DNA from 2 places in the Paenibacillus sp. FW126-R14 genome. Region 1 is predicted to be linked to the other one. Evidence: riboswitches for the same ligand, from Rfam matches in the RefSeq annotation. Region 1 holds a riboswitch; the other holds the start of a gene.
The links. Region 1 has a riboswitch for magnesium ahead of AC3WRW_RS27600 (ABC transporter permease). Riboswitches for the same ligand answer to the same signal wherever they lie in the genome.
Positions count from the first base shown of each region.

Region 2: another riboswitch for magnesium. It lies ahead of mgtA (magnesium-translocating P-type ATPase); the one in region 1 lies ahead of AC3WRW_RS27600 (ABC transporter permease).

Region 1 covers NZ_JBYTBS010000060.1:33,737-45,181, reverse strand. The annotation lists gene AC3WRW_RS27630 (ArsR/SmtB family transcription factor) at 1-840, shown strand, start outside; gene AC3WRW_RS27625 (MFS transporter) at 846-2,087, shown strand; gene AC3WRW_RS27620 (cysteine hydrolase family protein) at 2,346-2,813, opposite strand; gene AC3WRW_RS27615 (hypothetical protein) at 3,079-3,576, shown strand; gene AC3WRW_RS27610 (polysaccharide lyase family 7 protein) at 3,655-4,419, opposite strand; gene AC3WRW_RS27605 (ABC transporter ATP-binding protein) at 4,591-5,889, opposite strand; gene AC3WRW_RS27600 (ABC transporter permease) at 5,902-7,626, opposite strand; M-box (ykoK) riboswitch at 7,946-8,115, opposite strand; gene AC3WRW_RS27595 (RrF2 family transcriptional regulator) at 8,228-8,629, shown strand; gene AC3WRW_RS27590 (PQ-loop domain-containing transporter) at 8,831-9,085, shown strand; gene AC3WRW_RS27585 (GNAT family N-acetyltransferase) at 9,087-9,533, opposite strand; partial or broken gene AC3WRW_RS27580 (Rpn family recombination-promoting nuclease/putative transposase) at 9,848-10,640, shown strand; gene AC3WRW_RS27575 (DUF4832 domain-containing protein) at 11,026-11,445, shown strand, end outside.
Region 2 covers NZ_JBYTBS010000026.1:65,645-77,089, forward strand. The annotation lists gene kduD (2-dehydro-3-deoxy-D-gluconate 5-dehydrogenase KduD) at 1-191, shown strand, start outside; gene AC3WRW_RS17670 (sugar phosphate isomerase/epimerase family protein) at 192-1,019, shown strand; gene AC3WRW_RS17675 (GlcG/HbpS family heme-binding protein) at 1,067-1,540, opposite strand; gene AC3WRW_RS17680 (hypothetical protein) at 1,692-1,910, opposite strand; gene AC3WRW_RS17685 (LLM class flavin-dependent oxidoreductase) at 2,009-3,016, opposite strand; gene AC3WRW_RS17690 (HPr family phosphocarrier protein) at 3,113-3,436, opposite strand; gene AC3WRW_RS17695 (hypothetical protein) at 3,462-3,677, opposite strand; gene AC3WRW_RS17700 (hypothetical protein) at 4,003-4,197, shown strand; gene AC3WRW_RS17705 (MgtC/SapB family protein) at 4,291-4,992, opposite strand; gene mgtA (magnesium-translocating P-type ATPase) at 5,018-7,645, opposite strand; M-box (ykoK) riboswitch at 7,973-8,146, opposite strand; gene AC3WRW_RS17715 (sensor histidine kinase) at 8,236-10,023, opposite strand; gene AC3WRW_RS17720 (carbohydrate ABC transporter permease) at 10,141-11,022, opposite strand; gene AC3WRW_RS17725 (carbohydrate ABC transporter permease) at 11,019-11,445, opposite strand, start outside.

The DNA.
Region 1 (11,445 bases):
AATGTCATGAAAGGCACGGCATTAGGATCTGACTGGAGAAAATCAGTGAAAAGCTCCCTTTCGGTTTCGCTTTCCCAAGAACTCGATGCAGCAGATCTCGACGACTTTAATGGAATGGATTTATTGATTGCTGTCTGTCCAGATCATGAGAAAGCTACGACCAGCTCGTTTCTCAATTGGTTAGAACTCCTACAGCCAGCGGAATTGCTTAACTTGCTTTCCCCACATGTAGATTCACTGCCTTCTAACATTCTGGATAGAAAAAATCGATGCTTGCATTTGCTCCGCAGATGGGATCAAGAGTATTTCTCGAAGCTCGAAGCTCGACTGATGGAAGGCTTACTGCAAGACGCTGAAACAAAACGAACCTGGATGGCGACGATGTCGCCGGAGGCTTTGTTCGAAGAGGCAACGAATGGGATTCGGCAGCTCCCCACTCCAGATCTGGAGGTCATACTGCTTGTCCCACAATATCACCTGCAGCCAACGAACACGTCCAACCATTACAAGAACATGATCGTGTGTTTCTACGCTTGCGATGTAAATCCAGTCCCTTCACACCAGCCGCATCCGTCGTTAAGTCGATTGTTGAGCAGCCTTGCTGACGATAATCGGTTATCAATGCTCAAATATATGAGCAAACAATCGAGAAGTTTTACCGAGCTTGTTCAATTCAGCGGATTGGCCAAAAGCACGGTTCATCACCATCTGGTTGCGCTCAGAGCATCCGGTCTCATCCGGGTAACAGCTGAGGGAACGAGCCACGTTGCGTACTCTCTTCGCGATGAAACGCTGGATCAATTGACAGCTAAGTTGAAAAAATTTATCGGCGAGGAGTGAGGTCGTTGAAAAACGGGCCTTTTTGGAAGCTGTTTGCAGCTCAAATTGTAAGTACTCTGGGTGACTGTTTCGGTCTGTTTGCACTGCAATGGTTCGTTTACACAACGACAGGCTCCCTGGTCATCATGGGCACTCTCGCGATGACGGCCGGGGTCGTCGAGCTGGTTGTCCGCTTTATCGGAGCGCCTTTAATAGATCGCATTCAGCGCTTACGTTTAATGGCTCTTCTTGATGCGATACGTTTTACAGCAACCGGTATCACAGTTGTCCTAAGTTCCATAGGCATGGTACATCTGTGGGTTCTATTTGCAATGGCGGTCGTCAACGCAGCGGCGTCTGCTCTTTTTCAACCGGCAAGCATGGCCGTTCTCCCATCTTTTATTCCTAAAAAGTCATTGGTACGCGGCTATTCGCTCATCGAGGCCTCCCAATATGCGGCCGTCATTCTAGGACCGGCTATTGCGGGATTCGTCATTTCGTCTTTAGGGGCGGCGTCGGCTATGGCCATAGATGCGGTTAGTTTTGCGATCTCAGCGCTCTTCATTTTCCTTATCCCGACCCGATTGGCGGATGTCAACGAATACGCGCCACCGGCATCAGGCTTCTATTATCGGGAGCTTTGGGACGGCATTACTTTTTTCAAAAAAGCACCTGCCCTGTTAGGGATCATGATCTGTGTCGCGATGAAAAATATGTGCTCGGTTGCCGTAGGCGGCATGATGATTCCCTTTGCAATGCAGCATCTGCATGCCAGTGCTTCGCAAATTGGTCTGCTGAGCTCCGCTATGGCGGGTGGCATTTGCCTGGGTTCCTTGCTTGTCTCGATGATAAATAATTTCAAACGGCGTCGGATTCCGATGCTTGGGAGCATTTTCGCACATGGCTTGCTTTATTTGGCGCTTAGTCAAACAAGTTCGTTCATGCTGGCTTTATGCTGGATCGTTTTGCTTGGCGTTTGCGGGCCATTCTTTGGCACTTTCAGCTCGTCCCTTTACGCTCAGCTGGTTCCAAGCGAACTACGGGGTCGCGTTATGTCGGCACGGCTTATGGTAGGAGGCTCTTTACAGCCTGCTGGAAGTTACATGGGTGGAATTATAGCTAATTCATATGGAATTCCTGTTCTGCTTGTTATTGCGGGCAGCATTCCGATATTGACGGCTGTCGCAGCCTATTTTGCGCCTGTTATGAAAGGCATTGATGGGGAGTTAGGACCGATTCGTGTTGAGACAATAGGATTGGAAGCGTGATAAAGCAGGAATAATTCGCTTCCGGGTGGAAGATAATTTCGAAGGCAACCGCAAAAATGCGCCTTTGGCTTTCCTTGCGCTAAAGGACAGAGTAGGCTTTATTCGAAGATAATCAGCCACTTATAAATCTAACGGACGCCAAAGCAGTTATTCGCGAAATCTGTGCGAATTTAAGTCCTCTAGTGGTCAAATAACGACTCTGGAGTCCGTTATTGATGAGATTAAGCTCATTGCTCCCAAATAGTGCAGCGAGGTCCGTTAATGAGTAGTAATCAGACTGGTTTTTGTTAAAGTGGCCCGATTGCGAGTTCCGGGACTGTTCAGCATATGCCACGCCGTATACTGTTCGGCATAAGGATTGTTTGCAGACATGCCATCAACTGGAATAACCACATCGTATCCCCGGAAAGCAGCGCTGGTTGCTGTGTGAAGGACTGCACCGTTAGCGGCGTAACCAGTAATAAGAACCGTCTTTATACAATGGGCTTGTAAGATGTATTCTAAATTGGTGTTGTAAAATTTATCAACGTTTGATTTTACAATAGGATCGCAGGGCAAGGGAGCTAACTGCCAGGAAATATCCGAAGGTTTTCCCATATGTGTAAGACTATAGACAACGAGCATGCCTGCATCGCGGGACTTCGTCAGTAACTTGTTAATCTTGGAGATGGAGGCTACACAGCGAGGATGATTGCATATCGTCGTCTCCATATCTAAAATTAGCAATGCGCTGGTTTTCGGGTCAACTGTGATGGCGTGCAGTTCAGGCGCAGGTGGTTAGATACATCTCAATACTGTCATATATGTTATGTAATGGTTAGGCGAAGGTGACATATCCGTATGAAAAGGCCGTCAGGGTGAACTGACGGTTTTTCTGCTCGCCTCACAGTATCCGAAAGTTATGTACTTTCCACCCTAGGTATCTGGGAGCCACTCTTTTATACTTGGAGTGCGTATAGCGGGTACCACATGATTGGTAGGAGAGGATCGAATGGCAAAACAGAGTTATTTTGATAGAAGAAAAATGTTGAAGAATACGGAAAGAGAAAAGCAATTCATTAGTTTTATCCAGAGTCTTTGTCACTCAAAATCCGAATTAAAAATAGAAATCAATTCTCATACATTATTAAAAGAATTCGCTCGCTGTGGTATTGAAATTGAAGGTATACTCATCGAATCCGCGAAGGCCATAAACTTACCTGTTGACGATGCTATTCTCCAAACTCACGTATACAATGGATTTTATACGATTTCTGATTTTGTGAAGGCGCTGATTGGAAAAGAAAGTTCCAAAAAAGCGTTAAGGCAAATGCAAGTATGTATGTTTATTGCTTATGCATTGGCTATTCTTGGCATTTATAATCTTTTCAATGTGAACATTGTAGAGACATGGATATGCAGTTCAATCGGTTCAAGCATGTACCTTTACTGCGAGAATAAAAGACGCTTGATCATTTCGATGATGCATAGTGGAACTTATTTTGAATAAAAGAATGCTAACAGAGGATGAGTTAAGCACAAAGGAGCCGCTTGCACGCGGCAAGGGCTCCTTGTTTTTTTATTTTGTTTATTGATGTACGACACTGACGGAATAAAGCTCAACAATCGTATACGGCGTAGTGCTAACCGAACCTGATGTCGCAGTTTGATCGTAATTGCCGGCCTTGAAGTAGAACGTTTTTCCCGAGAAGCTTGGTTTTTTGGAAAAAACCTGCGTACCATTGATTTTAACGGTCGCGACGCCACCAGTAAGCGACATTTCATAAGTGAATTTTGAACCTAGAGCAGCTTTGGTGCTTAAATCGGTGTAGGTACCGGCTCCTTTTGCCTCTTCATATAATAATCTGAAATTGCCGCCTTGGGAGTTGGGGGTTGCTTCATATTCCAATTCCACCAATGGTATTGAATCGGTACTATTGAAAATCTGCCCAATCGTCGTTGAGCCGCTCGAGCCTCCGCCTTGTAATGTCACTGCCGCTGTATTCGTCATGGTGTTAGTACCGCTCCAGCTCCACGCTGCATTGCTTCCGCTGGTCGTTTGTTCCCTCATTTCAGTACGGGGATGAGCGGAGCCCGATGTTGTACTTCCAGTCTGAGGGTCCATGAACGCTTGACCTCCGTCGGAAGCTGTATAGAAATATTTACTGGAATATCCCGAAACCAGCTGCGACGAACTAATCGTCGAGCCGTCCGGCTGCTGCAAGGACCAAATATGGTAATCAATACTTGGCGCAGCACTTACTAACGACAATGCAGGGACATTCAACAAAACGGTCAAACCAAGCGCTAAACCTATTTTTTTGGCCTTACCTGAAGAAACAAATGTCATCATCCTCATCCTCTCTTTGCAAGCGTTTACAAATATAACTTTAATCGAATTTCCAACACTTTTGTTTCACAGTATTGCTCAAAAGTTATGTTGTATTGCTTACTTTGAGTGGAGGCAGCCGGTCTAGGTAGAGCGGCTGCCACTTCTCAACGATTCCGCGGCTTGCGCAATTCGTTATTCCGATGCAGCGGCTGTTTCGTGTTCAATATAGAGATATTTTGCTTTTTCGTCGTAGGCCAGCAATTCCGAATATCTTCCCCAATCAATCAAAATATCCAGCTGATGACCGGCCTCTTCCAATCCGAAATGTTTTTCGAAGATTTCCAAGAAAAATTCCCGTTCCATTTTATTGTTCGATTTAGAATGCAGAATCCAGATAATTTTCTCGATCATAGGGACGTGCTGAAGCACTTGCTTTTTGAAAATATCTTTCCTGTCCAAAACACTTGCATCAGCAAAATGACGGCCGATTTCCGTTAATTCAATGTCGCCATGCTGGATGCAGGCAAAACCAAGCATCTGGGCTGCTTCCACAATTGGCAAAAAATCCTCCAAATTCAGGCTTAATTGATCCGCCAACTTGTATAAATCGACCGTTTTGCCTAGATCATCAATCAACTCAATAAATCCTGTTAGCGCACCCGCAGGTACTTCTTGAACTTTTTCGATCTTTTTCTTCTGTTCTTCAACGTGCTCATTATGCTTGATTTCGCGTTTGGTCAATATGGAATAAATTTTATCGACAAGCCCCGTGAATTGTGCTGCTTGTTTGTCGCGCCAATGAGGCATAGGAATGACAATATCCGATATGACACGGGCCGGGTCTCGAGATAAGACAATCGCCCGATCGGACATGTACACCGCTTCTTCAATACTGTGTGTGACCATAATGATTGATTTTGTAGGGATTTTTTTTTCTGTCCACAATTCAAGTAAATCCCGCTTAAGGTTTTCCGCTGTTAGTACGTCCAAGGCCGAAAAAGGCTCATCCATCAACAGAATATCCGGTTCCATCACCAGTGCGCGGCCGATGCCGACACGTTGTTTCATACCGCCTGACAGTTCTTTGGGGTATGCGCCTTCGAATCCGTCGAGTCCCACCATATCAATAATGGAGAGGGCTTTGCGCATTTTTTCTGTTTCCGTTAATGGTTTGTTTTCAAGCCCTAGCTTTACGTTCTCAAGTACCGTAAGCCAAGGAAATAAGGCAAAGGATTGAAACACCATCCCCACTCCGGGATTGGTTCCCTGTATTTCGTTCCCGTTATACAAAACGGTGCCTTGAGAAGGAGGCACAAGCCCGGCAATAATCCGAAGCAGGGTGGACTTGCCCGAGCCGGAAGGCCCCAGAATAGATACAAACTCACCCTCTGTAATATTCAACTGGATATCTTCCAGAATGCTGACATTCGTCGTATTGGGCATATCATAACGTTTGCTTACTTTTTGAAGTTGGATTAATGTATTTTTCATGATCACACACCTCTATTCCAGATGATATTTTTTTTCTGAGATCGCGTACAGCTTACGCCACACCAGCCGGTTTACAAGCACAACCATCAAACACATCACAATAATGCCCCAGATGATTTGCGGCCAATCTCCCTTTGTTGTTGCTTGAGCGATAAAAGAACCTAATCCAGATGCTTGTAAAGTGCTGTCTTTCCAAGATACAAGCTCGGAGACGATACTTGCGTTCCAGGCTCCTCCGCTTGCTGTAATACACCCCGTAACGAGAAACGGAAACACGCTAGGCAATATTAACTTCAACCACGTTTGTACCCGGGTCAATCGCAAAATCGACGCTGCTTCCTTCAAATCGGAAGGAATAGCCATCGCTCCGGCAATGACGTTAAACAAGATGTACCACTGCGTCCCCAACATCATGAGCGGAATAGAACCTATGTTCATACTTACTCCTAGCTTCAAGTACAGAATTGTAAACAAGGGGAATGCCATATTTGCGGGAAAAGAAGCAAGTACCTGAACAATGGGCTGAGCAATTCTTGAAAGCTTGGGATTCATGCCGATCATGACGCCTACAGGAACGGTCCAGACGACAGCGAGAACGGTTGATACGAATACGCGCAGAGCGGTTTTCATTCCGAGCATAACCACTCTGATTAATTCGCTCCATGTCAACTGCATGATTTCTAGAACAGCTTCATAGACATATTTGGCAACGAAGAGGATAACGATGAACCAAATGATCGAGGTCACACTTTTGGACACGAAAGACGGCGGTTTAGGCCATTGGATGGAGGAACTCCGTTGTTTGAACCGGTTTGTTAAGTCATGAAAGAAAATGGCAGCGGTATGATTCACATAACGAATGAATTGCGCGCGTTTTAAAATGTCATAAACCCACGATTGCGGAACTTCCGCTGCCTCCGAGTGCTCGTTCTTAAACTTTTGTGACCAAGCGACAAGCGGCCGCCAAAACAACTGGTCCACAAGGCAGATCATAATGATCATGGTAATGATTGAATAGATAATGGCCCTTACATTCCCTTGGTCGGCAGCCATTGCCATATAGGAGCCGATTCCAGGCAAATGAATGTCTTGATTCAGCACACTGATTGACTCGCTCGCCGCGAGAAAGAACCAGCCTCCGCCGAATGACATCATGCTGTTCCAAACTAATCCGATCATAGAAAAAGGCACTTCAAGCTTGGTAAAACGAGACCACACGCCGAGCCGATGAATATTGGCCGCTTCGTTTAGCGGGCGTGGAATCGTCGTAAGGGAATGATAGAAACTGAACGTCATGTTCCATACTTGACCGGTAAAAATGGCAAAAATCGAAGCACATTCAACACCGAGCAGACTCCCGGGAAAGAGCGCCATGAACATCATCACAGTGGCCGAAAGGAACCCAAGCACCGGAACGGACTGTAAGATGTCTATCGCAGGAATCATGATTTTTTCAGCCATGCGGTTGTATGCGGCGATACGTCCGTACACGAATGTAAATAATAGTGAAGCCCCGAAGGCAATAAACATTCTGAGCAGCGATCGTCCCGCGTAGTAAGGAAGCAGATGCGGGTCAAGGTTCATTGTCGGCTGATCGCTTTCGGATAAAGGCACTTCCATGCCGGCACCAAGATGGGCCGTTAAATACAGAATGGATAAGAGCATGAGAATGACCATAACGTCTGCCAATCCGAATTTATATTTGTTGCTAATAGTGAGAAAACCGTTCCATTTCATCGTGAAAACCCCCTTTGCAAATAAAAAGCTCTCCTCAGCATTGCATGAGGAGAGCGTAAACATTCCATTGTTCAGTTTGCAATCAGGTTCAACGGCTCAGCAAATGAACCCTTTGCAAGAAAGGGTTTGATTTGCTTAAGGATTGCTGAGGGCATACTGGCAGATGGAAATACGAATTCCGTGGCAGCAAAGCATTTTTTGAATTGTTCAACTGTCGCATTCGACTACTACTGTCCATTTCCAGTTTCCCCCCTTTGTACATATAATATGAAAGCCCCCCGGGTTTGGTCCCAGGGGGCATAAGTTCACAGTGAAATAAGCCGGTTCCCCCTAGTCCAGTTTTAGCACTATACAACGTAAAGAGCGTTGCTCTTAGCCACCTTATGAAAAGCCTTAATCCGGCAGTTCCTGTTCTACCCATTGGCATCTTTCGATATTTCCGGGCAGTGGCCTATGTTCGTATAGGAGCCTCACCTAACGAGGACATATTCAATTACATTGAAAGCTTACTCCCAAATACATTTATTTGTCAATGATGAAATTGATTTTTCGTTGAGCTAACGTTATTATGGATTCACGTAATCTTTGATGGAGGTGCTGAATGAAATATTCCCAGGCAACCGACTACGCGCTTCACGCGATGCTTTATCTGGTAACGTCAGCGCCCGATAAGCCTGTTGTTGGCGTGCAATTGCTGGCTGAGAAGCTAGGCGTTTCTCAAACCTATCTATCCAAGTTAATGACCAAGCTTGTCAAGGCCGGACTGATTCAGTCCTCACCGGGCGCCAACGGCGGATATCGCCTCAAGCATAAGCAGGAGGATATCTCCTTTCTCGATATCATTCGTGCGATCGAAGGGACTGCCTCCTTGTTCGAATGCAGCTTTAACCACGGAACCGAGTGTCTGATCCAGCAGGTCGTGATTGACGCCGAACGACAGATGGAGGAGTATCTGGAAAGCAAGAAAATAGCGGATTTGGCGAATGTGCGGAAGATGGAGTAGGGGCAGGCGATGCTTGCCTCTTTTTTCATGCAGAAAATACACTCGAATCCCCATTCCGACATATGATACGTGAAGAAGATTAAGCGGCATCATTGCCCGTGATCGGTGCGGGTGCGGGAATGAACTTTCTCATGAGGGCCGTTGGATTTGCCATGTTCGCATATAGAAATAAATGAGGTGCGTTTGATGTTTTTTTCTGTCATGCAGTTGATCGGCGGCGTTATTCTTTCATTGGGTTGGCTTCCTCAAATCATTCAAATTTTGAAAACGAAATCTGTAGCAGACTTAAGTTTAAAGGCGTATTTGCTTATGCTTTTAGGAATTAGCCTTATGGAAGCTTATGCAATAAGCTTGGCTGTCACGGGTGCCGGCTTAGCTTTTTTGATAACAAACACATTATCTTTAGGCGTTGTGGTATTCGTTATCATTTTAATTTTGAAGTATCGATCGCTCTAGCTTAGATCATTGAATAATTAATCCAATCCCCTTTCATGCTGCCCATTTTATCAAAAAAACGTTGAGCTCGTGTATTATCCGTCCCCGTTATCCAAGACATGTGGGCAAATCCATGCTCCTGCGTATATTTTTGACATGCTAAAAATAGTTGCAATTCCACTTCTGTATCGCGGTACTGCTCAATAACAAAAAGGTCGTTCATTACGGTACATTTATCTGCTTTCATCGTGCTGAATGTAAAAAATAGTGTGGCAAAACCAACTAACTTTCCGTTTTGTAATGCAACAAACTGTATGCCATTTTGCTTTTCTAAAAGCATCTGAATCAACTGATGAATTTTTTCAGTGGCGGGTCTGGGTTTCTTATAAAAACCAACGATGTATTCATACATTAACTCGGTCAAACCGTCCAAATCATCGGGTTCAGCATTTCTTATGACAAGTGACATGATAGAGCCTCCCATTATTTAGTATGCATAAGTATACGATATATTGAATTTTTATGCAATTTTATGATTGCGCAGAATTTGCGCAATTTCTTGAACATTTTGTTTGGATTTTTCTAATCGCTAGACCTTGGCTGGTATGATCATGAAAGCAGGATTGGCAGCTCTGCCCAAGAAGAATGTGAGGAATCATACCGTACAGCGGCACCACTAGCCGCGACAAACAGTACGCGTCTTTCCCGTCTGCGCGCTACCTATTTGTGGTATAATGGGAATAGAAAAATCTCTGGCAATTGCAAGCCGTTGGAGTTGAAAAGATGACTGAATTGTTAAAGCCGTCTGTCGATTTTGTATTCAAAAAAATCTTTGGCAGCGAAGAAAATAAAGATGAAGTGTTGCTCAATTTCCTGAATGAAGCGCTGCGGGAAACGGAACCGAAGCCGTTCGTCAGTTTGACGATACTCGATCCGCATATCGATAAAAATGCCGTGACCGACAAACAGTCCATTCTGGATGTCCGGGCCAAAACCGGGGACGGCAAACAGGTGAATCTGGAGATCCAGGTGAGCAACAAGTACGATATGGCAAAGCGCAGTTTGTATCCCAAATGATCGTTTTCATAACATATTTCACATGAGGGAAGACCATACTGGCGAACTGTTAATCGACGATATTGAAATTCACTTTATGGAACTGCCCAAGTTGGGGATCAAAGCCCACGAAATGGACAGCCGACTCGTTAATTGGCTGATGTTCATTAACGGCACGAATCAGGATCGATGGGAGGAATTAGCGATGGAAACACCGGGTTTGAAAAAAGCGATGACGACATTGGAGTTTTTGAGCCAAGACAAAGAAGCGCGGATGCTGTATGAGATGCGGAAAAAAGCGCTGCTGGATGAGCAGTCTGCTTTAGACTACGCAAAGTCCAGGGGTAAAGAGGAAGGCAGGCAGGAAGGAAGGTACGAGGGAAGGCTGGAAGGCAAGGCGGAAAGGGACAAAGAAATTGTGGTTAGCATGTTGCAAAAAGGATTGTCGATATCATTTATTGCAGAAGTAACCGGCTTGTCCGAAGCGGAGATTGAGGCGCTAAATAAACAGTTGCATTAGCAGCAAAAAAACCGCAACAAAAAAACACATACCATACTGTTTTTCCCAAGAGGATCAGAGCCGCCGCTCTGGTCTTCTTTTTTTTCGCGGCTTTAACTTTTTTGCATAATGACGCGGAAAATATTTGCGCAAATATTTGTTGATTACTCATTTTGAATGTCATATAATAGAGCCCATAGAGCACATCAGGCATAAGAATCGGCATCCAAGATCCCTCTCAACGGGATTTTTTTATTGGTGCATATTTTTTAAAGGAGGTGATGGAGAAGCAAGCAGATTTTGGGAAAGAGGTGGTGCCGGTCATTCCTATATTTGTACAGCTAGAGAGGAGATCAAAATTACAAACGAAAGCGATTACAAAAATTGAATGATGGGGTGAAAAATGATGCTGAGAAGAAAAGTGTGGGCAATGCTTCTTATTGCTGTCGTACTGTTTGGGGCACTGCCGGTAACGCAGGCATTCGGCGCAACATTCCAGTATACCGGTGATTCTGCGACCGCTTTTGCCAATCCGGAAAGGGGCTTCCATAATCGTTACGAGATTATTAACGACCCTGCCGTCAACGATTACGCAAGTGCGGCAACAAGCATCGCAGGCTTTAACCCGGATATGCTGGACCGGACGTTTGCGCGCGCTAAGCAAAACAGCAATACGCTCATCCATAGTTATATTCATTTGGATAAATACAAAAATCAGGACCTTCCCCAGGCTTTGCTCGACAATCTTAGCTCGGGACTTGCCGCCATACGTCAGGCCGGATTGAAAATCGTACTGCGTCCGGCATACGCCTGGTCCGAATCGCCG
Region 2 (11,445 bases), on a different contig from region 1:
TGACGACGAATAACACAGCGCCAATCCTGAAAGACGAGAAGCGCACGCAATCCATTACAGAGCGTATCCCGGCAGGACGTTGGGGCTCGCCGGAAGATTTGAAAGGACCTGTTGTGTTCTTGTCTTCGAACGCTTCCGATTACATGAACGGTCACGTACTATGCGTGGACGGCGGATGGATGGCGAGATAAATGGGTATCGGTACGCTAGCTCATGCCGTCGGCCATCTTCCACTGAACCAATTAACAGAGAAGCTAAGCGGACGAGGCATTGACTTCGTACAACTGGCTCTCAGCAAAGCCATCAGCGATATCGACACAAGCCTGGGCAAGCTTAGTCCAGGTCTCGCCAATCATATCGGCGAACAGTTCCAGCGCGCCGGTATCCGCATTGGCGTTCTTGGCTGCTATATCAATCCGATTCACCCGGATCCGCAGCAGCGGCGCTACGAAATCAACCGGTTCAAAGAGCACCTGCGGTACGCCCGAGATTTCGGAACGTCCATTGTCGCCACAGAAACGGCCGACTTGACGACATACCTGTCGCAAGATGCAGAGCGATATGAGGCTATCGGTTGGGAACTGCTCAGGGAAACGGTTGAGGAGCTGGCCGAGGAAGCGGAGCGCTGGGGCGTTCACATCGGACTTGAGCCCGTTTTCACTCACACGTTATCCAGCAAAGAAAAAATGGTACGCATCATGGAAGAAATCCCGTCAAGCTGCTTAGGGGTTGTCTTTGATCCTGTGAACCTGCTTCCTCCTGCTGCCGTTGAAGATCAAGAAGATTTCCTGGCTGGATCCTTTGCAGCTTTCGGGGACCGCATCGTTCTTGCTCATTTGAAGGATGTTGTCGTTCGTGACGGCAAGCTGGAAGCAGTACGCTCCGGACAAGGCATTTTCCAAACCCAATCGTTCCTGGACAAACTCCACCGGGCTAAACCGGGCATCGACATTTCTTTGGAACAGCTTTCGGATGAAACCATTGACAGCACCGTTCAATATGTAAGAAGTCTTATGTAATTAAAAAGCCCCGTTCACCCTTTTTGGGGGAGATCCGGGGCTTTGTTTTATTTTTTGATATCAGGACCGGTCATCACTTCATATTCATCGCCTAAATAACACTGCAAAGCCTTGAGCGCCGCGACGCCTACGGCAATGTCATCCTCGCCGGCTCCTCCGCTGATACCGACTCCCCCAATAACACAGCCATTGACGACAATCGGGAATCCTCCGACAAAAATGGCAAACTTTCCGGGCATCATGGCATGTATGCCAAACGCCTCGCCATGAATCGTCGCCGGACCTCCGGGCTGATTGAACAAATGCGTCGAGCGCCGGTGACCGCTAGCTGTAAAAGCTTTCGCCATCGCCATTTCAGGACTCGTGTTGCGAGCGCCATTCATGCGTTCCAAGGCGATGACATAGCCGCCATCGTCTACGATGCATATCGTTTCTGCCGCATTAGCCTCTATAGCGGCTTGTATGCCTGCCGCAATCATAACCCGCGCTTCTTCAAGCTCCAGCTTCAAAACCGACTTCATGCATAGTTCCCCTCCCTGCTGCTTGTCGACACATGATGACGTGATTCGTGAATCTCCTCTTTCCATTCATATGGAAATGCGCAGCGTTTATGTTCGCGAAGACAAAAAAGCCTATCCGGCTTGTCACAAGTCCGAATAGGCTTTTTTGCACTTATTTGTTAGGTTGTACCCGAACGACGCGGGCAGGCCGCTCCACCCAATTATCGCGTTTCATTGGGCGAACTTGATTAATGGGGTTGTTATAATCAATCTCCGGGTTTTTGCCTTCTTCCCTCGCCGCCGCAGCCAGCTTCTCCTTATAACCCGTTCCAGGTGCCGGCCCACCGCCGCCATTCCGTTTTCCCTTATTCCAAACTCTGTTCTTGCTCATTTCACCACTCCATTTTTGGTTTAAGTGTAATGGCAAGAGGAGAAAAACGCAAATAATTACGGAGAAATGGCAGACGATTCAGCAGGCATGCAAATTCATTACCCCTTCAGTTCAAACACTTCCGCAAGCAATCGATACGAATGTATTCTCGCCGCCACATCATGAATAGGTGACACAACCATGATCTCATCGGCCTGATAGGCCTCATTCAGCTTAAGCATTTCCGCTTTCACTTGCTCTGGCGTGCCGACGATCCGCTTATGCTGGCGATCTTGGATCAAAGCCAAATCCCCCGGTGTGTAGGGATAATTCATCGCTGTTTCAACGGATGGAAAAGACGGCAGCAATGCGCCGCGGCCAAGCGACAGGAAAAACAAATCCGTGCTTGTAGCCAGACGCTTCGCCTCCTCTTCCGTATCCGCACAAATAACCATAATCGCCGCTAGCGAATGAGCTTGTTCGTTCAAAATCGACGGCTTGAAATGCTCGCGATAAATCCGCAAAGCCTGTTCGCAATCCGCATTGCCAAAAAACTGCGCAAAGCCAAAAGCAGCCCCTTGATCCGCGGCAATCCGGGCACTGTCGTAGGAAGAACCGAGCAGCCAAATTTCCGGTGCAGTTGAAATGACCGGAGATGCGTGCAAGGCTGCAAAACGGTGATTCGCCGGAAGCGAATCATATAAATACCCCGTCAGGTCAGCAACCTGCTGCGGATATTGGTCTACGCTCGTGTATTTCCCCTCTTGCAGCGCGCGCGTCGATATCGGCATCCCGCCGGGAGCCCGTCCGAGTCCGACGTCAATCCGCCCCGGGTGCAGCGCCTCCAGCAAGCGGAAATTTTCAGCTACTTTATAGGCGCTGTAATGAGGAAGCATGATGCCGCCCGATCCTAATCGTATCCGATTCGTTTTGGCGGCCAAATGTGCGATAAGCACCTCCGGGCTTGAGTGGGCGAGCGCCTGCGAGGCGTGATGCTCCGATACCCAATACCGGGTGTATCCTAATTTGTCTGCTTCTTGGGCCAGCTCCGTCGTTTCAGCCAGCGCATGTGCCGCTGTGCGGCCTTCCCCTATTTGTGATTGGTCCAAAATACCCAATTTCAACATCGTTGATCACCTCTGCACTAACTGTAACACAAACAAGCACAGAATAGCAAAAAAAACAGCCAAGCTGCGAGCTCTTGACTGTTTGCAACAATTCTTTTATTGCGCTACCCGGGAACGCTTTAGCGTATAGGAAGACGGCAATCTGTAAATACGTTGACGCCGCTCTTCATTTTGCAAAAACACGGATAGCGTTGTGAATGCTTCCTGCGCATCCGCTCCTTCAACCAGCAGCCGAATCGTTTCGTGCGCGTCAAGCGAAAGGCTTAATGTCACGACGCCCAACAGTCCTTTGGCATTCAGCATCTCCCCCTTGGAGCCTACATAAATTTGGCTCGAATAGCGGCTGGCCATCGCGACGAAATTCAAAACCTGCTCGATCGTCCAAGGGCGATACATTTCAAATGACCACTCAATTTTCAAGATGTTCTCCTCCTTGTTGTGTCTTTTAAAAAATCGGAATCCGGTACTTGTCTCCTTCTTCGGAGTAAAGATGCGCTTCAGAGCTGAACAGATCGATTTGCAGCGGCGGATTTTGAATCGCGTTTAACGTAATTTTGTTGTGCTTTAACGCAGTCAGCAAGGACGGGATCAGCTTATGATCCGTTCCCACCAAGTTCACGACGACAGGGACGTCATTATACGAAATGTTTGTACGATTCATTACAGCAAAACCTCCGTTTCATAAAATAAAAAAGCATGGACTCAGCATCCACGCTTCCGGTTTTCCGGTCAGAATTAGATTTCATTAAATTCCAATAAGTTTACTATGAATTAACTTGTTGTTTGTATATTAACACTGACGCTTACGATTTGTCAACCGCCTCCAAATCGATACGATTTGTTTATTTCAGAGGCGATACGTAAGGATTAATCAATTTTGAATAATAAAAGCCAGAAATAGACAATATCTCTCAATTTGCACCTCTACCAAAAATTGGCGTTTAATGATAGTTTAAGATATACATCAAAGCGAGGGAGAGATCTCAATGAGAACCATTTATGAGAATTACCGAGGCTTTAAAATTTGCAAAGAAGAGAGCACCTATAATGCCATTTCTTCAGACCATGTGGTTTTCAGCCGCTGGCAGCTGAGTCAAGTTCTGGATACAGTCGATCAATATGTGGAAATTACCGATCACAACGCGTCAACAGATACCGAATTTGGTTTGCCTCAAAACTAAACTTAACCATAGCAAACTTGCTTCGCAGGCAAAAGAACCTAGCGGTATACTTGCCGTTAGGTTCTTTATGCAGCACAACTAGTGCCCGGTTCATCACAGCTGATCCACGTCTACCGTCATGACATTTTCAATTTTTTTAATATAATAATAAATTTCCGTTGTATACTGATCTTCAGGCACGGACAATATTAAATCCAACTGCTGGTTTCCATTGTCTAAATCTCTAAGCTTCATGTGCCGCAACTTATATTCCGTAGATTTGCTATTCCCCGTATTTTTGCGCTCAATGGTCTGGATTAATTCCGTCATTCTGTAGTTGGGTTTCACGACGATTTTGACGGCGACATCATGTCTGTTCAAATTGTTTAGTCCGGCGATTTTAATCAGATAGGGCACGGCATTGACGGCAATGATCAAGAGAACAACACCGCTGGCCGCTTCCCAGTAAAATCCGGCACCGACTGCAATTCCTATTGCCGATGCCGCCCAAATCAAAGCCGCGGAGGTTAGACCGGATATGACTTCGTTGCTTCTTCTCAAAATGACCCCGGCGCCAATAAAACCGACACCGCTCACAATCTGCGCGGCTAAGCGCATCGGGTCCATATTGGGATGATTGGCGCCGGCAAATTTATCAAACGCATGAATGGAAACAATCGTGATTAAGCAGCTGGCCATACAGATGACCATACATGGTCGCAACCCAAGCTGTTTTTGTTTAATTTGTCTGTCAATGCCGATTAGAAGTCCAAAACATAATGCTAAAAAAAGTTTCAAGATCAATGCTATGGTCATCTGTATCACCTCTTAATCATTTCTTTTAGAGCCACTCGTTAAATTTGCGAATATACCATTTCTTGATGGCCTGCGTAAGGAAGCAGTAGCTCAGCAATATCGCTGCGAGCCAAGGGAAGTAGGAAAGCGGCAACGGTTGTAAGCCAACGCTGGAACCGAACGCGGAGAATGGAATGAATATGCCTGCAAGGATAATCAAGCTTGTTAATAACAGAACTGGCATGCTGGCTCTGCTTTGAATAAATGGGATTTTTTCAGTGCGAATCATATGAACGATTAACGTTTGGGATAATAAACCTTCAATAAACCATCCGGATTGAAACAAAGACTGACTTTCAACTGTATTGGCAGCAAAAACAAAATACATAAGGAAGTACGTGGCATAATCGAAAATGGAACTTATAGGACCGATAAAGAGCATAAATCTTCCCACAGATTTTGCATCCCATTTTCTTGGCTTCTTTAAAAATTCGTTATCCATTCGATCCCAAGGAATCGACAACTGTGAGATATCATAGAACAAGTTTTGAATAAGCAAATGAATAGGCAGCATCGGGAGAAAGGGCAGAAACGCGCTGGAACCCATGACACTAAAGACATTGCCGAAGTTCGAACTGGCTGTCATTTTAATGTACTTAATAATATTGCCGAACGTTAAACGCCCCTCGATAACACCCGCTTCCAAAACCATCAAGCTTTTCTCAAGCAAAATAATGTCCGCAGACTCTTTGGCGATATCGACAGCGGTATCTACTGAAATGCCTACATCTGCATCGCGTAAAGCTGCTGCGTCATTGATCCCGTCTCCCATAAACCCAACCGTATGACCCTTGGACTGCAGCGCCTTAACGATTCTGGATTTTTGTAACGGATTTAATTTAGCGAAAACCGCTGTTTTCTCAGCTAGATCGGCAAGCTGTTCATCGTTCAAACGGTCGATTTCGCTTCCTAACACAATTTTACTTACATGAAGGCCGACATCTTTGCACACTTTGCGAGTAACGGCTGCGTTATCGCCAGTCAATACTTTGACCTCTACGCCGTTTTGTTTTAATGCCTGAATAGCTGTCTTCGCTGTTTCTTTCGGCGGATCTATGAACCCGACATAGCCAACAAGCGTAAGATTCGTCTCATCTTGTTTTCCGTAAGGATCATTTTTGGGGTTAAGCGTTTTGACGGCAACGGCAATTACACGGAGTCCGTCATTGTTCAATTCATGCACAAGCTGCTGAGCCCTTAGCGTCATTTGAGGCGTAAGCTCCAGGCGCTCACCGTCATCTAACACATGGGAACAAACACTGAGAATTTCCTCCATAGCTCCTTTGCAAATGAGCACATGGCCATTGCCGCTTTTCTCCAGTACGACAGACATTCGGCGGCGGTTAAAATCAAATGGGATTTCATCTATTTTGCTATAATTTTTTTCAGCTCCTAGAACATCTGTCAGTTCTACATGTTCCAATACCGCAACATCCAATAAATTTTTAAGTCCAGTCTGATGAAAGCTGTTCAAATAAGCGTATTCGAGCACTTTCAAATTTTCATTGCCATGAATGTCCATATATTTTTCGAGAATGATTTTATCCTGCGTGAGCGTCCCCGTTTTATCCGTGCAAAGAATATTCATCGCCCCAAAATTTTGGATCGCATTTAACCGTTTAACGACTACTTTGTTTTGCGACATGACGGAGGCGCCTTTGGCTAAGTTTGTAGTAACGATAACAGGAAGCATTTCAGGTGTCAGACCAACGGCAATGGACATGCCGAACAGTAATGCATCCCACCAGTCCCCTTTGGTGAAGCCGTTAATAAAGAAGATAATCGGAACCATAATCAGCATAAATCGGATAAGGAGAAAGGAGACGCTGTTGACACCTTTATCAAAACTTGTCAGAGGACGCGTGCCGGTCAATATTTTGGCCATCGACCCAAAGTAAGTTGAAGCTCCTGTAGATATCACAACAGCCATAGCCGTGCCGCTAACGACATTCGTACCCATATAGCACATGTTGTCAAGCTCAAGTGCATTGGCGTGCCTGGGCAGCTTTGTTTTATGAAGCTTGGTCAAGCTCGTATCCTGCTTTTCCATAGGAAGAGCCTCTCCTGTAAGGGAGGATTCGCTGACAAAAAGATCCTTGGAGGTTAGCAGCCTGACGTCCGCTGGAATTAAGTCGCCTGCAGACAGATGGACGATATCCCCTGGAACAAGTTGATCCATATCAATCTCCTGCTTCGATCCGTTACGAGTCACTGTGGCGGTTGTTCTTACCATTGCCTTTAGCTTCTCAACGGCCCGCATGGAACGGAATTCCTGGGTAAATGTTATGAGTACACTAATCGCAATCATTAAGCTAAGTACGAGTTGACCTACCGTATCATCCGTAAAAATTGCAAAAATGTCTAATGCCAAAAGAATAAGAATGAACGGATTCTTAAAGCATAACAACAGCTGCACGTACCATACTGGCGGCTTTTCATGAGCGATTTGATTTTTCCCGTATTTGTTCAGCTTTTCTTTAACCTCTGAATCTTTTAAGCCCTCATAGGAAGCTGCCAATTCCTCCATTAAATCCTCTTTGTCGCAAATGGACATCTTAATAAGACGATTTGTTATTTCTTGATTCGTTTGGTCATTCCGTTTGTTGTTTTTCATTGGTTATTCCTCCACCGTCGTATTTGGACACAAAAAAGCTCTCCCAGGAGGAGAGCCGTTGGCTTTGGAACCCGTTCTATTTCATTCAATCCGTACATGGACACACTTAAATAAACTTACCCTTATGTAAATAATGGATAAATTTGTAAATTTTAAGGTTATGGGGGATCGAAGCAAACGAGTTCCTGCTCTTCACAGGATAATTCCGTACATATGTTATTCTTCGCCTACTCGGACTACTGTCCATGTGAATCCCCCCTTTTTCAAATGAAAATCCCTCTAGGTTCACCTAGAGGGATCATAAATAAGCGCGCAAAAAAGACACTTAACCGTTCCCCCTAGTCGAGCTTTAGCACTATACAACGTAAAGAGATCCGATATCTCTTAGCCACCTTATGAAAAGCCTTAATCCGGCAGTTCCTGTTCTACCCATTGGCATCTTTCGATGTTTCCGGGCAGTGGCCTATGTTTGTATAGGAGCCTCACCTAACGAGGTCATATGTTTTACATGAGAATACTACACTCATATTCAGGAATGTGTCAACAACTTTTTTTCTACGAACAAAAATTTTCTTCATCCTGAGATCGTCTCAACGGCTGGGGGGCTGCTTCCATTCATGCTCATCGAGAATCGCCGGGATCTCAATCCAGGCACGTACGCCTTGATCTTCCCGATGGCTGTAATGCAAGCCGTAACTGCCCCCGAAGTGGAGCTGAATCCGCTTTTGAACGTTGATAATTCCGAAGCCCCGATTGCTTTCTTTCCCTTGCAGAATCGCATTCAACATGTCGATATCGGCCTGCCTGTAACCGTTGTCCTCGACACTGATGATGACAAGACCATCGCGGCTTCGCACCTTAATCCATAACTCTCCGTCTTGGCTCATATGCTTAATGCCGTGCAGAATCGCATTCTCAATAATGGGCTGCAGTATGACCTTCGGCACGAGAAACTTTTTCGCATCCTCTTCAATGTCCCAATGCACCTGAAAAGCGTACTCGTACCGGAACAATTGCAACCGTACATACGCCTCCGCATGATTGATTTCCTCCATCACCGGAATCAACAGCTTTCCTTTGCTTAGCCCGATCCGCATAATGAGCGACAAATCCTTAATCATTTCAGCCGACTCCGCCGCCCCTTCCATAAACGTATGCCAGTAGACAGACTCCAGCGTATTATAAAGGAGATGCGGATTAATTTGCGTATGGAGAATCGACAATTCAATTTCCTTATGCTTTAATTCCAGCTCATATTGATCATAAATCGTTTGATTTAAACGGTCGGTCATCCGGATAAAATGATTGCTCAGCAGCACGATCTCGTTTTTGCTCTCCGAATGCATGGAGATCGCCAGCGGCCTGCCGGGATGATAGGAGTTCGTAATGCGCGCCAGCCGCGAAATCGGCTTCAGAATCGATTGAATAAAATACATGCTCGCCAAAATTAAAATAAAGAAATAAATAAACATGATCCAATCCACCAGACGCTGCACAGAGATGTGATCGATGATAATCGATTGCACGGGAACCCGCATCAGCAGCTTCGTGTTCGTAACTTCGCTGGTATGAAGCACATGCATATACTCCACGCCGCCTTCTTTCAGCTTATAAACCCCCTCCACTTTATCCGCATCAACGGGCATTGTGGAGCCGATTTGGAATTTCTCCGTGTTGGTGGCGAGCACCGTATTCTCTTGATCCAGCAGCATAACTTGGGCATCCGCATACTTGTCAAACGGCGAGAAATCCTGCTGCAAAGGCGTCTCGATTCCCGACACAAGCAGGTAGCCGATGACGGTTTCACCGTTATAAATGCTGTTGAGCTGCCGCAGGTAGGCAACGGTTTGCACGCTATTCGGATTGAAGCCGAACTTATCGATAACGCGAAGCACACCTTTCCCCTTAGCTTGACTAACCGATTTATACCAGGAGAGCGCATTCAAATCCGTTGCATAAAAAATGCCGTTGTTTAAAATATCGGAATTCGGCACAAAGGAATACTGCTTATCGGTATCTGAAAAGAACATGGAATAACGAATCGCATTCGTTGAATAATTGCTTAAATATTTATCAAGCGTCTTAAAGATTTCAAACCGCTCATATTCCGACGATGAAGGGATGCTGACGAGCTGTTGAATCTCTTGGGAGATCATGATTTTCTCCGTTTTTTCCTCGAAATCGCTGCTTTCCCTGTCTAATGTTAAGTGGCTTCCCCGCACCAGCTGCAGCAGCGCATTTCCCACCTGCTCTTCTGTAATGGACTCCAGCTTCTTCGCGACGACCAAATCCAAGACCAATATGGGAATGACGACGAATAAGATAAGCAGGACGATCAGCTTTTTCATCAGATTCATATTACGCAGCATTTTACGCATACTGATTTTCCTTCCTTTCCAGCCCTTCCATTTCGTCTTAGTTTCGCGATCGCGGGGACATTCTCCTTTAGGCAAAAGAAAACGCCACCAGAAATAGCTTCTGATGGACGTTCTTCGCTACCCTTTCACACTGGAAACCGAGATGCCGCGAATAATAAATTTTTGAAAAATGAGGAAAAACACCACCGGCGGCAGCATCGCCATCGTCAATACGGCAAAACGGACGCTCCACGGAATGACCGATGTCGGGTACACCACATACAAATAGATGCCTGTTGCGAGCGGGTACATCCCTCTTTCCGTCATCACAAGACTAGGCCAATAGAAATCGTTCCACGTCGCCGAAAAAGACAGCATCAACAGCGTACCGATGATCGGAGTGGAAAGCGGAACCGCTATTTGGATAAAGGAGCTGAACTCGCTTGCCCCGTCCATCCTTGCGGCTTCCAATATTTCTTTGTGAATGCCATCGAAGAAGTTTTTGAGCAGCAGCATGAAGTAAGCGTTCGCCGCAGCCGGCAGCCAGAAGGCCCAATACGTATTCAGCATGCCCAAGCTTTTCAGGTTGAGCAGGTTCGGGACGATGTACGTAGCCGGCGGAATGAGCAGCGTAGAAAAGAAAAACAGCGTCACCCAGCGTTTGAACGGCACTCTTAAATGCGACAGCGCGTAAGCCGCCAATCCGATCAGCAGCAGCGAAACGACCACGTTGCCGATATAGATGAACACGGTATTTTTAAGAAAGGTCAACAAAGGCAGGTCGAATCCGGTAAAAGCATCCTTATAGTTTCTCCAGATCCAGTTTTCCGGGAAAAAGGTCGGAGGAAAAGCAAAAAATTCCTCGCGTGTTTTCAGCGACCCAAAGAACGTATCGAAAAAAGGATACAGCATCGTCGCTCCCAGCAAGAGCATCAACAGCACCATGGTGGTGTAGCCCGTGCGCACGGTGCCTTTTTTCATATCATATCTGGAAATAATGCCGCGTTCTTCTTGCTTCATGCCTTCTCACCTCTACGCTGCAGCAGATTATATAACACGGACAACAAGATTAAGACGAAAAACATCAAGCTGCCCATGGCACTCGCTTTGCCAAAGTCAAGATCGCGGAATGCCGTGTGATTGAGCCACAGCAGGTACGTTAGCGTCGCATTGTTCGGCCCGCCGTCCGTCATGGACAATTGCGCCTGGAAGCCTTGTGACGTAGTGATTACCTGCAGAAGAAGCAGGAGCAGCATCAAGGTTCGGATACTCGGCAGCGTGATGTAGCGGATTCGCTGCCATACGCTGGCTCCGTCAATCTCAGCCGCTTCGTAGATGTCCCTCGGAATCCCGACGATTGCCGCGATATAGATGAGCGTCGCTGCTCCGAAGCTCTGCCATGTTTCCAGCAAGACGATGGAACCCATGGCCAGTTTCGGGCTG